3 regions of the Serratia sp. CoH_134_PS_4 genome follow, and region 1 is predicted to be linked to each of the others. Evidence: predicted binding sites of a transcription regulator. Region 1 holds the regulator's gene; each other region holds the start of a gene.
The links. Region 1 encodes PurR, which represses purine synthesis genes. Its sites were predicted from a motif close to CANGCAAACGTTTGCNTG; they were not measured.
Positions count from the first base shown of each region.

Region 2: the regulator PurR is predicted to act here: its motif matches at 3,768-3,785, upstream of purT (formate-dependent phosphoribosylglycinamide formyltransferase).
Region 3: the regulator PurR is predicted to act here: its motif matches at 3,165-3,182, upstream of glyA (serine hydroxymethyltransferase).

Region 1 is NZ_JBXWKI010000001.1:853,808-858,772, reverse strand. It holds gene punC (purine nucleoside transporter PunC) at 1-926, opposite strand, end outside; gene punR (DNA-binding transcriptional activator PunR) at 1,050-1,994, shown strand; gene purR (HTH-type transcriptional repressor PurR) at 1,991-3,016, opposite strand; gene cydH (cytochrome bd-I oxidase subunit CydH) at 3,341-3,430, shown strand; gene sodB (superoxide dismutase [Fe]) at 3,484-4,062, opposite strand; gene AC2FCQ_RS03915 (C40 family peptidase) at 4,258-4,965, opposite strand, start outside.
Region 2 is NZ_JBXWKI010000001.1:200,169-205,133, forward strand. It holds gene pabB (aminodeoxychorismate synthase component 1) at 1-687, opposite strand, end outside; gene AC2FCQ_RS00950 (glycosyltransferase) at 1,185-2,192, shown strand; gene AC2FCQ_RS00955 (YoaH family protein) at 2,256-2,498, shown strand; gene purT (formate-dependent phosphoribosylglycinamide formyltransferase) at 2,532-3,710, opposite strand; gene dbpA (ATP-dependent RNA helicase DbpA) at 3,954-4,965, shown strand, end outside.
Region 3 is NZ_JBXWKI010000006.1:125,129-130,093, forward strand. It holds gene AC2FCQ_RS11755 (NAD(P)-binding protein) at 1-392, shown strand, start outside; gene AC2FCQ_RS11760 (c-type cytochrome) at 389-1,576, shown strand; gene hmpA (NO-inducible flavohemoprotein) at 1,738-2,928, opposite strand; gene glyA (serine hydroxymethyltransferase) at 3,294-4,547, shown strand; gene AC2FCQ_RS11775 (3-phenylpropionate MFS transporter) at 4,703-4,965, shown strand, end outside.

The DNA of each region.
Region 1 (4,965 bases):
GCCATCACGCAGAACGGAATCAACAAGGTGGTCAGCGTTGGCTCAGTCAGTGTGGCAACCAGGTATAGCGACACCATACTTATGCCATAAGCTACCAGCAGCCAGGGTAATAAGGTGTTGCCATTCATGCGGTTTAGCGCGGTGCGGCAACCATAACCCCCCAATAAGAACGCCAGCGTCTGTGGCACGTAGCTCAGACCAATATCGTTTGGGCTGTACCCCATATCACCAAGAATAAACGGCGAACCGGTCAGCCAGGCGAAGAAGCCGGCTGAGCAGGCGGCAAAGATCATGACGTTACCGCTGAAAGCACGTGATTTCAGGAGCTGGAAGAACGTTAGGCCGTTTTTCTTATTGGCGGAAGACGCCGCTTTGGCGTTTTCTTTCAGCAGTAATGTCGGCAGTAATAAAACAACGGTGATGCCCAGCAGCACGGCGAAAATGGCGCGCCAACCCATGTGGTTTAACAGCCATGCCCCGACCAGCGGTGCCAATGCCGGGGAAAGTGCCACCAGTGGCATGATGGTGGCGAAAACGCGGTTTGCCTTACCTTCACGATAACGGTCAATGACGAGCGCTTGCCAGGTGACCGCGGCGGAACAGACCCCAATCGCCTGGATAAAACGCAGCGACCAGAGCTGAACGGCATTCTCTACCCACAACATCCCCAGGCAGCCCAAGGCAAACAGGGCCAGACCAATCAACAGCACGGGCTTACGGCCAAGGTGATCGGAAAGCGGACCCCAGAGCAATTGTGCAAAGGCAAAGCCGGCCAGGAAGATACTCAAACTGGCGCTGATCGCCCCGGCAGAGATTTGCAGGTCTTGTTGCATCACGCCAAAAGCGGGCAAGTACATGTCGGTAGCCAGGTAACCCAGCATACTCAGGCCGGCAAGATAGAACATAAAGCCAAAGGAATTTCGCATGGTATTTCTCGTTAATATTTTATTGTCGCAGGTTTTTAGCGCCGGCAAGTGTATCCGGCTGGATCTCTGCTTGTGAAACGGTAATATTTGCAAAGTGCTGTTAAAAAAATTGAAGGCAAAGCCATGTGGTCTGAATATTCTCTTGATGTAGTGGATGCGGTCGCCCGAACCGGCAGTTTCAGCGCAGCGGCGCAGGAGTTGCATCGGGTACCTTCGGCGGTCAGTTATACCGTGCGGCAACTTGAGCAATGGCTGGCGGTACCGCTGTTTGAGCGCCGTCATCGCGACGTGGAACTGACGCCTGCCGGCGTGCTATTTATTCAGGAGGCGCGCGGTGTCATCAAAAAAATGCTCGACACGCGTCGGCAGTGTCAGCAGGTGGCCAACGGCTGGCGTGGCCAGTTGAAAATTGCCGTAGATATTATCGTCAAGCCTCAACGTTGCCGTCAGTTGGTGTTGGACTTTTATCGGCATTTTCCTGACGTTGAATTATTGGTTCAGCCAGAAGTGTTCAATGGCGTCTGGGATGCGTTGGTGGATGGGCGTGCTGATATGGCGATAGGTGCGACACGGGCCGTACCGGTCGGCGGTGGGTTTGCCTTTCGCGATATGGGCGATATGCGTTGGTTGTGTGTGGCCAGCCCGCAACATCCACTGGCGGCTCAGGATGGGTTGTTAAACGATGATCAGCTACGGCCTTTCCCATCGCTCTGTCTGGAGGATACCTCACGCAATCTCCCCAAGCGGGTCACCTGGACGTTGGATAACCAGCGGCGCTTGGTGGTGCCGGACTGGTCGTCGGCGGTGGATTGCCTGTGCGCCGGATTGTGTGTCGGGATGATGCCTGCGCATCAGGTCTTGCCGTTAGTACAACGTGGCGAGCTGGTGGCGTTACAGTTGCAGGAGCCGTTCCCAGCCAGCCCTTGTTGCCTGACGTGGCAGCAAAATACGCCTTCTCCGGCGATGGCCTGGCTGTTGGACTATTTAGGGGACAGTGAAACGTTGAATCAGGAATGGTTAAGCGAAGTGACGCCGGAAACCGCAGTGGCTTCCGGCCCGAATGACTAGCGGCGGTAATCGATGAACGGGCCGTCAGCAACCGAACGGCGCTCAACCAACTTGGGATGCACCTCAATCACCTGTGATTCTTCACGCTTGCTGATGATGCGATCCAACAACATGGTGAATGCCATCTCACCCAAACGCTCTTTGGGCTGATGAATAGTGGTCAGCGCCGGGGTGAAATAGCGCGCATTGCGCACGTTATCGTAGCCAATGACCGAGATGTCTTGAGGCACGCGTAGCCCAAGCTCATCGGCGGCGCAGATAGCCCCCATTGCCATAATATCGCCACCACAGAATACCGCTGTCGGACGCTGTTTCTGCGACAGTATCTGGTGCATGGCCTTGTAGCCGGATTCTGGCTCAAAGTCACCCTGGACGATCCACTCGTCGCGCACGTCGATATGGGCTTCCTCCATCGCTTTTAAGAAGCCCTGATGGCGCCCGCCCCCTGTATTACGTGACAGTTGGCCGGGAATGGCGCCGATATCGCGGTGTCCGCGTTCGATCAGATAGCGCCCAGCCAGATAGCCACCTTCGAACGCATTATCAATGATGGTATCAGTAAAATCACCGCGTGCGGCGCCCCAGTCCATGACAACCATTGGGATGTTGCGGTAATCTTCCAGCATGCCAAGCAATTGGTCCGGATATTCTGAACACATCACCAACAAGCCATCGACGCGCTTTTGCGCCAGCATTGCCAGATAGGCACGCTGTTTGTCCAAATTGTTGTGCGAGTTACACAGTATCAGCGTATAGCCTTTGCTATAGCAGCTGTTTTCTACCGCTTCGATCACTTCAGCAAAGTAGGGCGCTTCACTGGAGGTTGCCAGCAGGCCAATCGATTTGGTGTGATTGACCTTCAGACTGCGCGCCACTGCGCTGGGTGAATAATGCAGCTCTTTAATTGCGGCACTCACGGCCGCTTTAGTCTCTTCGGCGACGAAACGAGTCTTATTGATGACGTGCGAAACGGTGGTGGTGGAAACGCCAGCGCGTTTGGCCACATCTTTAATCGTTGCCATGTAAAGAATGACTCCTGAACTCACATGTTGCAGTATGTAAGTGTGATGTTAATCGTTTGCCTGCGTAGATCCTTCTCCAAAGAAGCGAAAACTGAGTTTTTAGTGTGTTGAAGTCGTCAGCGCTTGGTCAGGAGGGGCATTTTTGCCGGTACACAGTTGTGAACTGCGAATTTTGTCCCATATTGAGCAAAAGGGGAAGAGGTAATCGGTATTATAAACCGGGAAATGATAACAAGATTTTATTGGCCAACTGTGTGAAAATGGTTTGACGCATTAATTGTGTGCCTTTTATCCTTGGGAAAACCAATCTGAAAAGGAGTTGTAATGGATACCGATCTGAAAATGTCACTGTTCACCACTGTCTGTGCGCTGGCCGTGATTATTGCTTTTAGCTTCACTGCAGCATTGAACTGATCCCCGAAGTAAAAACAGGCGCCGCTTCGTGCGCCTGTTTGCCTTATCCCACGCTATGCCAGGTTTTTCTCCACAAATGCCCAGTTAACCAGCGCCCAGAAGTTCTCCAGGTAAGTCGGGCGGGCGTTGCGGTAATCGATGTAGTAGGCGTGTTCCCACACGTCGACAGTCAGCAAGGGTTTATCTTCACCGGTCAGCGGCGTGCCCGCGTTCGACGTGCTGACAATGGCCAGCGAGCCGTCAGTCCTCTTCACCAGCCAGGTCCACCCGGCGCCAAAGTTTTTGATTGCAGCATCGCTGAATTGTTCTTTAAAGGCAGCGAAAGAACCAAACGCCTGATTGATAGCAGCAGCCAATGCGCCCTGAGGCTCACCGCCGCCCTGTGGCGATAAGCAGTGCCAATAGAAGGTGTGGTTCCATACCTGAGCGGCGTTGTTGAAAATGCCGCCGCTGGACGCCTTGATAATCGCCTCCAAAGACAACCCGTCAAACTCGCTGCCTTTCAGCAAATTGTTCAGGTTGACCACATAGGCGTTGTGATGCTTACCATAGTGGTATTCGAGCGTTTCTACGGAGATGTGGGGTTCGAGTGCGTTCTTCGCATAGGGTAATGCAGGTAGTTCAAACGACATTGCTTCCTCCTTATACAGGATCCATCCGACAACCCATAAATGGACTACAGATTGACCTGTTTTTATTGTGGGTATTTAGCTTATCAATTTTCACGATAAAAATCAGGGATGAGTCGGAGAAAAGCACAGGTGGGGGACTAACAGTTAAAGAAGCAAACAGAGGAAAGCGGCTGGGAAGGCCAGCCGCAGAGCGCATTATCGAATGGTTTTCGGCGTCACCACACGGCGTGCGCCAATGTAGTGGTTTTGCCAGTAGTCGTTGTCGAGCTGGCTGATGCGAATTTCTTCACCCGTACGCGGGGACTGTATGAATTTGCCATTGCCCAGATAGACACCGACATGGTCAGCTACGCCGCGGTTATTAATGCGGAAGAACACCAGGTCACCACTTTCCAGTTCGTTTTTCTTGATCGGTGCAGCGTCGCGCAGGTGATACATTTCGTTAGCGGTACGCGGCATTTTGATTTTTACCACGTCTTTATAGGCGTAATAAATCAGACCGCTGCAGTCAAAACCGGTTCTTGGTGACGTGCCGCCCCAGCGATAAGGTTTGCCCATTTGATCCATCAGCTTGGCCATCGCGGTTTGCTTGGCGTGTTGATAGCGTTTCTTGTGGGCTGGGGTGAGCTTCAGCGGTTTTTCATCACGTGCCAACTTAGCGGTTGCCATACCGGCTTCACGATGACGACCATAACCTTTTTTGTAACCCTTTTTCGGTGGGGTCACTTTGATTTTGGCGGTTTGTTGAGTTTTGTGTTTCGATTTGGCGCTGGCGACCTTTTTAGCGGCTTTTTCTGTCTTGGCTTTGGTAACCTTGGCTGTTTTTTGCGGGGTGGTGACTTTTACTTTTTTGCTGCTGGCCTTAACCGCTTTCTTTTTCTTACGGTCATCTGGCCGGGCTTC
Region 2 (4,965 bases), 650 kb from region 1:
TGCTTGCCATTCATCGCCCTGATACTCAGCAGAGAATCGCTGTGCCAGATTGATTTGATAACAGTCACCACTGCGCAGATAACGCTGAATGCGCTGAAATTTTTCACCGTACTGTTGCCGCGTCATATTGGCTTGCCAGCAACGGGTCAACGTGAATGCGCGTCGGGTTTCAGGTTGCTGGCCCTTGAGCCATTGCCAGCGCTGCTCTACATCGTCATAACTCAGCAGTGTCAGCGTTTGTCGGTGATGATCGGCAATCAAAGCCCAGTTATAAATGCCGATCGCCATATCCGGCAGTGTGATATCTGCCTGAGACAATTGCGGCAGTTTTTCCACGCGGCGGCCCAAATCATAACCGAACAACCCCAGTGCGCCGCCCTGAAAGGGCAGGCAGGTATCCATCGCCGGGTGCAGGTTCAGTTGATCCAGTTGCTGTTGCAACAGACTGAAAGGGTCTTCCGAAGATTGCCAATGCGCTTCACCGCAGTGGATCTCGGTGAGGGAACCCCGTGTGGTTAAGGTAGCGCAGGGGGCGGAGACCAGGATATCGAAACGGTTGTGTGGGTGTTCGGCAAAACCGGAATGCAACAGCATCGCCCAAGGCTGCTGTGCAAGCGGTGCAAACAGCTCTAACAGTGCAGTGCGGGTATAAGGTAAAGACTTAAGATTCGGTGCAGTTATGCTCATGGGCCTCAATAAACCTGACTAACAGACGGCTGTTTCTGTTGGCTATTCTGCCATATTCAACCGGCGGGTGCATGTCTTGGTCTCAGTGGCTGAAGCACACTTTACATAAACGGTGAGTAAACAATTTTGCAAATGAAGCATTTTTTGCGACTTTAGCTAAAGTTTACTATGTTAAAAATAATTACATCAGTCAATGCTCGATATATTTTTTTATCTAAAATCACAAACGGAAAATTAAATCATTAGTTTCACGCGGTTATTGTTTTTGGTTGTTATCATTGGCTGATGGTACAGGCGATTATTTTATTAACAATGCCAAGGTGTTCTGTAATTTGGGTAATGAATTACTGCCTGTGAGAGCGTACGTATAAAAATATAAATGGTAACAAGACGCATGTATGCCTTCGAGTAAATCGACTGGCAAGTGCTTCATTTTATTTAAATGCACCCTGATATTTTAAGAATATTCATTCGTTACTTTTTACGAAGAGCTGCCTATGCCCCTAATGCTGAGTGTTATTGTCCCGTTGCACAACGTGGGCGAGCTGTTTGAGCCTTTTCTGGCTTCATTGCTGGCCCAAAATGAACAGCGATTGGAAGTGATCATCGTCAATGACGGTTCCAGCGATGGCTCTGGCGATATCGCCCATCGTTATGCCCGACAGCACCCACACATTACTGTCATTGATCAGCGTAACGCGGGTGTGTCCTGCGCACGCAATGCCGGGTTGGCCGTTGCCAAAGGGAAATATGTCGCGTTTCCTGACGCGGATGATTTACTGGCGCCTGAGATGTATTCAACCTTGATTGAACTGGCCGAAAAAAATCAGCTGGATGTTATGCAGTGCAATGGTGAACGTTATTTTTCCCATGAGGGTGAGCTTCAACCGATTATTCCACTCAAACGATTGGGCGATACACAGGTTATAAGCGGTGTTCAATGGTTGGAGCGCGCGCTGAAATCAAGAAAATTTATTCATGTGGTGTGGTTAGCCGTTTATCGCCTTGATTTTATTAAACAGCATCAGTTGTATTTCGAGCCGGGTTTACATCACCAAGACATTCCCTGGACCACCGAAGTGATGTTTAATGCCAAGCGGGTGAAATATATCAGCAAAGCGCTGTATCGCCAGCGTGTTCATGACCAATCGATTAGCAATCGCCGCCGTATTGGTAAAGCCAACGTGGAATATCAGCGCCATTATATGAAAATCGTGGAGATGCTGAGGGTACTTAACCAGCGTTACGCGAGAAAAATCGACATCAGGCCGGCTTTCCATTGGCAAATCACGCGCGAAGCATTGGGTATTTGCCACAGTATCCGCCGTGAACCTGAACTGGCTGCACAGTGCCAAATCACCGATGAATTCTACCAACGCGGTATTGATCGCGCCATGTTCGCCAATGCGCGTGGTCTAAAACAAGGCTGGCACGTCATACTCTGGCTCCATCGTCTGAAACAGTGGCGGCACGGTGAGCATGTTTCGCAACCGGCTGCTGAATAACAAGCGTTGGGATCCGTCGGTTTAGGGGGTATACTCGCTCTCCATTTTGCCGGAGAGAATCACATGCTTGCAGGTATGCCGTCCCTGAGCCATCTAGAGCAGCAGGAAGCTGCTGATCGTATCCATTCGTTGATGGAACAAGGCATGAGCAGTGGTGAAGCCATTGCGCGCGTTGCACAGGAAATCCGCGAAAAACACCAGGGTGACCAGGTCAGCGTGCTGTTTGATGACGAAGACGATGAAGAGCATCAGGAACGGCCGGACGATCTGGCTGATGATGACTCGGAAGAAGACGAAAACTATTGATATTTCAGGGGCCGGCAAGCCGGCCCCGAAGAATTACCCTTCAACCACGACCGCAGCCGCAGCCTGTTTGGCTGATTCTACCGCCAGCGCTATGTTTTCTGCCGTAGCCAACGCGACACCCATCCGACGTTGACCGTCAATGTCCGGTTTACCGAATAAACGCAGTTGGTTGTGACCGACCAGCGCGTGGTCCAGACCGCTGAAACGCAGGTCACGGCTGGTCAACTGTGGCAGAATGACTGCGGATGCCGAAGGCCCGAACTGGCGGATCGCACCAATGGGCAGACCCAGGAAAGCGCGAACGTGCAGGGCGAACTCGGACAGATCTTGCGAAATCAAGGTCACCATGCCGGTATCATGCGGCCGTGGGGACACTTCGCTGAAAATAACCGCGTCCCCACACACAAACAGTTCTACACCGAACAGACCAAAACCCCCCAATGCTTTCACCACGTTTTCCGCAATCGCCTGCGCACGGCTCAACGCCAGATCGCTCATCTGTTGAGGTTGCCATGATTCGCGGTAATCCCCATCTTCCTGGCGATGGCCGATTGGCGCACAGAAATGCACGCCATCAATTGCACTGATGGTGAGCAGGGTGATTTCAAAGTCGAACTCCACCAGACCTTCGACAATCACTTTACCGCCCCCGGCACGGCCACCCTGTTGGGCATACTCCCAGGCTGCGTTTAGCTGTTCCGGACGGCGGATCAGGCTTTGGCCTTTGCCGGATGAACTCATGACCGGCTTGATGATGCAGGGATAGCCGATGTCATCGACAGCCTGCTGGAATGTCACTTTGTCATCAGCAAACCGATAAGGCGAGGTGGGCAGACCGAGCGTTTCTGCGGCCAAGCGGCGGATGCCTTCGCGGTTCATGGTCAGTCGCGTTGCCTCGGCGCAGGGCACCACATGGTGTCCTTGCTGTTCCAGCTCAACCAGCATGCTGGTGGCAATGGCTTCGATCTCTGGCACGATATAGTCAGGACGTTCCTGTTCAATCACGGCTTTCAGTGCGTTGCCGTCCAGCATGTTAATAACGTGGCTGCGGTGTGCCACGTGCATGGCGGGAGCATCGGCGTAGCGATCAACAGCGATCACTTCCAGTCCCAAACGCTGGCATTCGATGGCAACTTCTTTACCCAGCTCGCCGGAGCCGAGCAGCATAACGCGGGTGGCGGAGGGGCGCAGGGCGGTTCCAATAGTTAACATAGTCTCGTACCTGGATCTGTGGAGTGTAAAGCGGTCTGATAATGGGCGTGCAGTATATACGAAAACGTTTGCGTGTGCAGCCGAAGGCCAACCTATTGCTGCCACCGCCGTCAAAACCCGCAAGTGGCGGCTTTTTTTATGTGTGAAATCCGTAATCCCCCCTATCTCTGTTATCATCTGCGGTTAATTCGGTGCTGCCCATGGGCGCGCCGCCATTCCATTTGCCATATAAGAGTTATCGCCGTGAGCACAGTTTCTTTTTCTTCCCTGCCGCTGCCAGCCGAACAGTTGGCCAACCTCAACGAATTGGGGTATGCCGAAATGACACCGGTGCAGGCTGCTGCATTGCCCGCCATCCTGAAAGGGCAGGACGTACGTGCCAAAGCAAAAACCGGCAGCGGTAAAACGGCGGCATTCGGCATCGGCCTGCTGGATAAAATTAACGTTGCCCAAGTGGCTGCGCAGGCGCTAATCCTGTGCCCGACACGTGAACTGGCGGACCAGGTGAGCAAAGAGCTGCGCCGTCTTGCCCGCTTCACTCAAAACATCAAAATTTTGACCCTGTGTGGTGGCCAGCCTATGGGGCCACAGCTCGACTCCCTGGTGCATGCACCGCATATTGTCGTGGGGACTCCGGGGCGTATTCAGGAACACCTGCGTAAGAAAACGCTGGTGTTGGACGAACTGAAAGTGCTGGTCTTGGACGAAGCCGACCGCATGCTGGACATGGGTTTTGCCGATGACATCGACGATGTGATCAGCTATACGCCGCCGCAACGTCAGACGCTACTGTTCTCGGCAACCTATCCGAGCGGTATTGAACGCATCAGTGCCCGCGTACAGCGCAATCCGTTAAATGTGGAAGTGGACGACGGTGAAGAACAAACCACCATCGAACAACGTTTCTATGAAACCACCCGCGATCAGCGCCCAGCGGTGTTGGTGTCGGCCATTCGTCATTATCAACCGTCTTCCTGCGTGGTGTTCTGTAACACTAAACGTGATTGCCAGAGCGTATATGAAGCGCTGGAAGCGCGAGGCATAAGCGTATTGGCGCTGCATGGCGATCTGGAACAGCGCGATCGCGATCAGGTTCTGGTGCGCTTTGCCAACCGTAGCTGCCGTGTACTGGTGGCGACCGACGTTGCTGCACGCGGTCTGGACATTAAAGAGCTGGAACTGGTTGTCAATTATGAACTGGCATTTGATCCCGAAGTGCATGTACACCGTATAGGTCGTACCGGCCGCGCTGGTC
Region 3 (4,965 bases), on a different contig from region 1:
CGACGCTGGCGGGTAGCGGGTTAAGCCCACGTGAGCAGTCTCGCAAGGGGCGCGCCTTACTGCTGGGCACGCCGTTTGAGGTGCATGAGCAGATGATCCGTGAGCAGCTACAGGGCATGCTCGGTTCTGCCGGGTTCGATCATCAGCGAGATATTGAAGCCATTACCGTAAACCGCTGGTCACATGGCTATTCCTACTTCCTCAATGGGCTGTTTGATGATGAGGATGAAGCAAAGAAAATCATTGCGACAGCGCGTAAGCCGATCGGCAAGATTGTGATTGCCAACTCGGACTCTGACTGGAGTCCGTATGCCAACTCGGCGATCGACCAGGCATGGCGTGCGGTCAATGAGTTGGCCTTCAGCCATGTTGCGGCGAAGGAGGGAGCATGAGAATGCGTTCACTGTATTTGCTGACCTTACTGGCAGCGGGCGGTTCGGCCCAGGCAATGTCGGCGGGGGAGTATGTGGCTAAGGCCGGGGACTGTACCGCCTGTCATACCACGCCGGGTGGCGCTCTGTTTGCTGGTGGGATGAAGTTCCCCACACCGTTGGGCAACATTTACGCCACCAATATCACCCCGGACAAACAGCAAGGCATCGGTGGCTATTCTTTTGACGAGTTTGATCGCGCTATGCGCCAGGGGATCGCCAAAGATGGCCATCGGTTGTATCCCGCGATGCCGTATACCTCTTACGCCAAAATGAACGCGGAAGATATGCGTGCGCTGTATGACTACCTGATGAAGGAAGTCCCGGCGCAGAATACGGCCAACCGTGCCAGTGATATCAGCTGGCCGTTGTCGATGCGTTGGCCGCTGGCTGTCTGGAACCAACTGTTCCATGACGATACGCCTTACCAGCCGGACAGCAGTCAGAGTGCCGAATGGAATCGTGGTGCTTATTTGGTGCAAGGGGCTGGGCACTGTGGCAGTTGCCATACGCCGCGCGGCTGGGCGATGCAAGAGAAAGGGCTGGACAGCAAAGAACCTGCCTTCCTGAGTGGCGCTGAGCTAGATGGTTGGTACGCATCGGGATTACGCGGTCTGAAGCAGGACGAGGTGGTGTCTTTGCTGAAAACAGGGCGCAGCCAACATGCTGCGGTCGCCGGGCCGATGAGTGAGGTGGTAAGCCACAGCACGCAGTACCTCACGGACGGCGATCTGAATGCCATTGCCATCTATTTGCACAGCCTGGAGGCAGAAAAACCGTCGGCGGAAAAACCTGTCGCAATGGCGGTCGACAACTGGAAAGCGGGGCAAAGCACCTACGCCATGTACTGTTCAACCTGCCATGGCAATAAGGGCGAGGGGAGCGACAACACCATTCCGGCACTGGCGGGCAATGCGACGGTCACGGCGGAGAACCCACTCACCGCGCTGCGCGTGGTGTTGGAAGGCGCGCATACGCCTATCACACAACACGCCACGGCGATCGCCATGCCGGGTTACGCTTGGGCATTGGATGACCAGCAAACTGCCGATCTGATGAGCTATTTACGAGGAAGTTGGGGCAACCAGTCGGCACCGGTTACGGCGCAGCAGGTGCAGGAGACGCGCAAGCTGGCGGAGAAATAACCAGACACTGTCCTATTTGAAGCGGCTTCATTGTTGGCTGCCTGCGCTTCCCCCGTCATGGACTATTTGTACGTTCTTGGGGATGCGCTGGGTTGCCGTCGCTAGGCAATGCCAATTATGCGCAATACGGGCGCGGCTCATCGGGGCCGCGCCCTTTTCAATTACATCACTTTATGTGGGCCGAAGCATTCGTAGTGGATGCGATCGGCATCTACCCCCATCTCCAGCAACTGTTTGGCCACATACTGCATGAACGGGACCGGGCCGCAGAAATAGTAATGCATCTGTGGGGTGCTGAGCGTTTCGCGTAGAGCACTCAGATTCATCAGACCACGGCTCTGGTAGTCACGGCCTTCTACATCGTCTGCACCTGGTTGGTTGTACCACACGTGACGGCTCAGGTTTGGCATACGTTTGGCAATATCCGCAACTTCATCGGCAAAGGCGTGAACGCTGCCGTTTTCCGCTGCATGCAGCCAGTGTATATCCGCCGGATGCTGGCTATCGTGCAGGGTATTTAGCATGCCGAGCATCGGGGTCTGGCCAACACCGGCGGAAATCAGCGCCACAGGTGTTTCCGGCTGCGCGTCGAGGAAGAAGTCCCCGTGCGGTGGGGCGAGGTAAATTACGTCTCCTTCTTTGGCTTGCTGATGCAGGAAGTTAGAGACTTTTCCCTGATCTTCACGTTTGACTGCGATACGGTAGTATTCGCCGTTAGGTGAGGTGGTCAGTGAGTATTGGCGTATTTCCTGGTTTTCCATGCTGTCATGTTTGATGTAGACCGCCAGATATTGGCCCGGCTTGAAGTCGATCACTTTGCCGCCGTCAACGGGCGCCAAGACGAAACTGCAAATCACGTCGCTTTGCGGCTGTTTTTTGACGATGCGGAAAGCTCGCAGGTCACGCCAGCCACCGTTGGCGGTTGCACTGGCCTGATAAATTTGGTCTTCGCGCTGGATAAACACATTCGCCAACACGCCATAGGCTTTGCCCCAGGCATCCAGTACCTCTTGGCCCGGGCTGAACATTTCGTCCAATGTGGCCAGCAGATGACCGCCGACAATTTGATATTGATCCGGTTGAATATTCAGGCTGGTGTGTTTGTGGGCAATACGCTCTACGGCAGGCAGCAGGGCCGCCAGATTTTCGATATTCGCGGCGTAGGCACAAATTGCGTCGAACAGTGCCTGGCGTTGATCGCCATTGCGCTGGTTGTTCATGTTGAACACATCTTTTAATTCGGGGTTGTGTTCGAACATGCGGTCGTAGAAATGCGCGGTCAGTTTCGGCCCGGTAGCGGCCAGCAGGGGAATAGTAGATTTTACGGTGGCGATGGTTTGGCTATCCAGCATGGTAGCGCTCCTTGGTCGATCATTATTGGTGTTTTGTAATGATGCATTTTAAATGCACCTTTAAGTTTGAATGCATCCTAGCGGTTTCTGTTGCGGCTGTAAATACCCCTGATTTTTTTGCGGGGTCGCTCAGCGGCGATCCCGCTCACAGAACATGAAAAAACCGCATTCTTAGCATGAGTAAAAGTCCGTTGCCCAATGGCACTGTTTATCGGATCAAAACCTTGCTGCGCCTAAAGCCAATCGTTTGCGTAAAAACCTCTGTCAAGACCTATCCTCGGTAGGGGGAAACAGTTTACACTGTGTCCCAGAGCCCAAACGGGTGGTGATTTTTTAGTTAGCCGATTTAAGTCAGGAGAAGCCGGATGTTAAAGCGTGAAATGAACATTGCTGATTACGATGCCGAACTGTGGCGTGCAATGGAGCAAGAAGTTGTGCGCCAGGAAGAGCACATTGAGCTGATTGCGTCTGAGAACTACACCAGCCCGCGTGTTATGCAGGCTCAGGGTTCCCAGTTGACCAACAAATACGCTGAAGGCTATCCAGGCAAGCGTTATTACGGCGGCTGCGAATACGTGGATATCGTTGAGCAACTGGCTATCGACCGTGCTAAAGCACTGTTCGGTGCCGATTATGCCAACGTACAGCCGCACTCCGGCTCTCAGGCAAACTTTGCTGTTTATACCGCGCTGCTGCAGCCGGGCGACACCATTTTGGGGATGAACCTGGCACACGGCGGTCACCTGACTCATGGTTCACCTGTCAACCTGTCCGGCAAGCTGTATAACGTGGTGCCTTACGGCATCGACGAAAAAGGCCAAATCGACTACGCAGATCTGGCCAAACAGGCACAGACTCACAAACCAAAAATGATCATCGGTGGCTTCTCGGCCTTCTCCGGTATCGTTGATTGGGCAAAAATGCGTGAAATCGCCGACAGCATTGGTGCTTACCTGTTCGTTGACATGGCGCACGTTGCAGGCCTGATCGCCGCTGGCGTTTATCCTAACCCGGTACCACACGCACACATCGTCACCACCACAACGCATAAAACCCTGGCGGGTCCGCGTGGCGGCCTGATCCTGGCGAAAGGCGGTGATGAAGAGCTGTACAAGAAACTGAACTCTGCAGTGTTCCCTGGCGGCCAGGGTGGCCCGCTGATGCACGTGATTGCCGGTAAAGCGGTAGCGCTGAAAGAAGCGATGGAGCCTGAGTTCAAGATTTACCAGCAACAAGTGGCTGATAACGCCAAAGCCATGGTGCAAGTGTTCCTGGACCGCGGCTACAAAGTGGTTTCCGGCGGTACGCATAACCACCTGTTCCTGCTGGATCTGGTTGACAAGAACCTGACCGGTAAAGAAGCTGACGCAGCCTTGGGCCGTGCCAACATCACCGTGAACAAAAACAGCGTGCCAAACGATCCTAAGAGCCCATTCGTCACCTCCGGTGTGCGTATCGGTACGCCAGCAGTGACTCGCCGTGGCTTCAAAGAAGCTGAAGTGCGTGAATTGGCGGGTTGGATTTGTGATGTGTTGGACAACATCAACGATGAAGCCACCATCGAACGTACCAAGAAGAAAGTATTGGATATTTGCGCCCGCCTGCCGGTTTACGCATAACTCTGCTTTCCCTTTAAAAACCCGCTTCGGCGGGTTTTTTTATACCTGTTGCAGACAAACTGTGAACTACCTAGCACTCTACCCCCTAGACGGTGAATGTACATTGCTAGCCAGTGTGACCTCTGTCAAAGTATCGCCTTCACACCGGAGGGATCATGGTTTTGCAATCAACGCGTTGGCTCGCTCTTAGCTATTTCACCTACTTCTTTTCTTATGGCATCTTCTTACCTTTTTGGGGCGTTTGGTTAAAAGGTGAGGGCATACCGCCTGAAACTATCGGTATTCTGCTTGGCGCAGGTCTGGTTGCACGTTTCCTGGGAAGTTTGCTGATAGCCCCCCGGGTAAAAGATCCCTCTCATCTGGTGACGGCACTGCGCCTGCTGGCATTGCTGACACTGGCTTTCGCCATCGGGTTTTG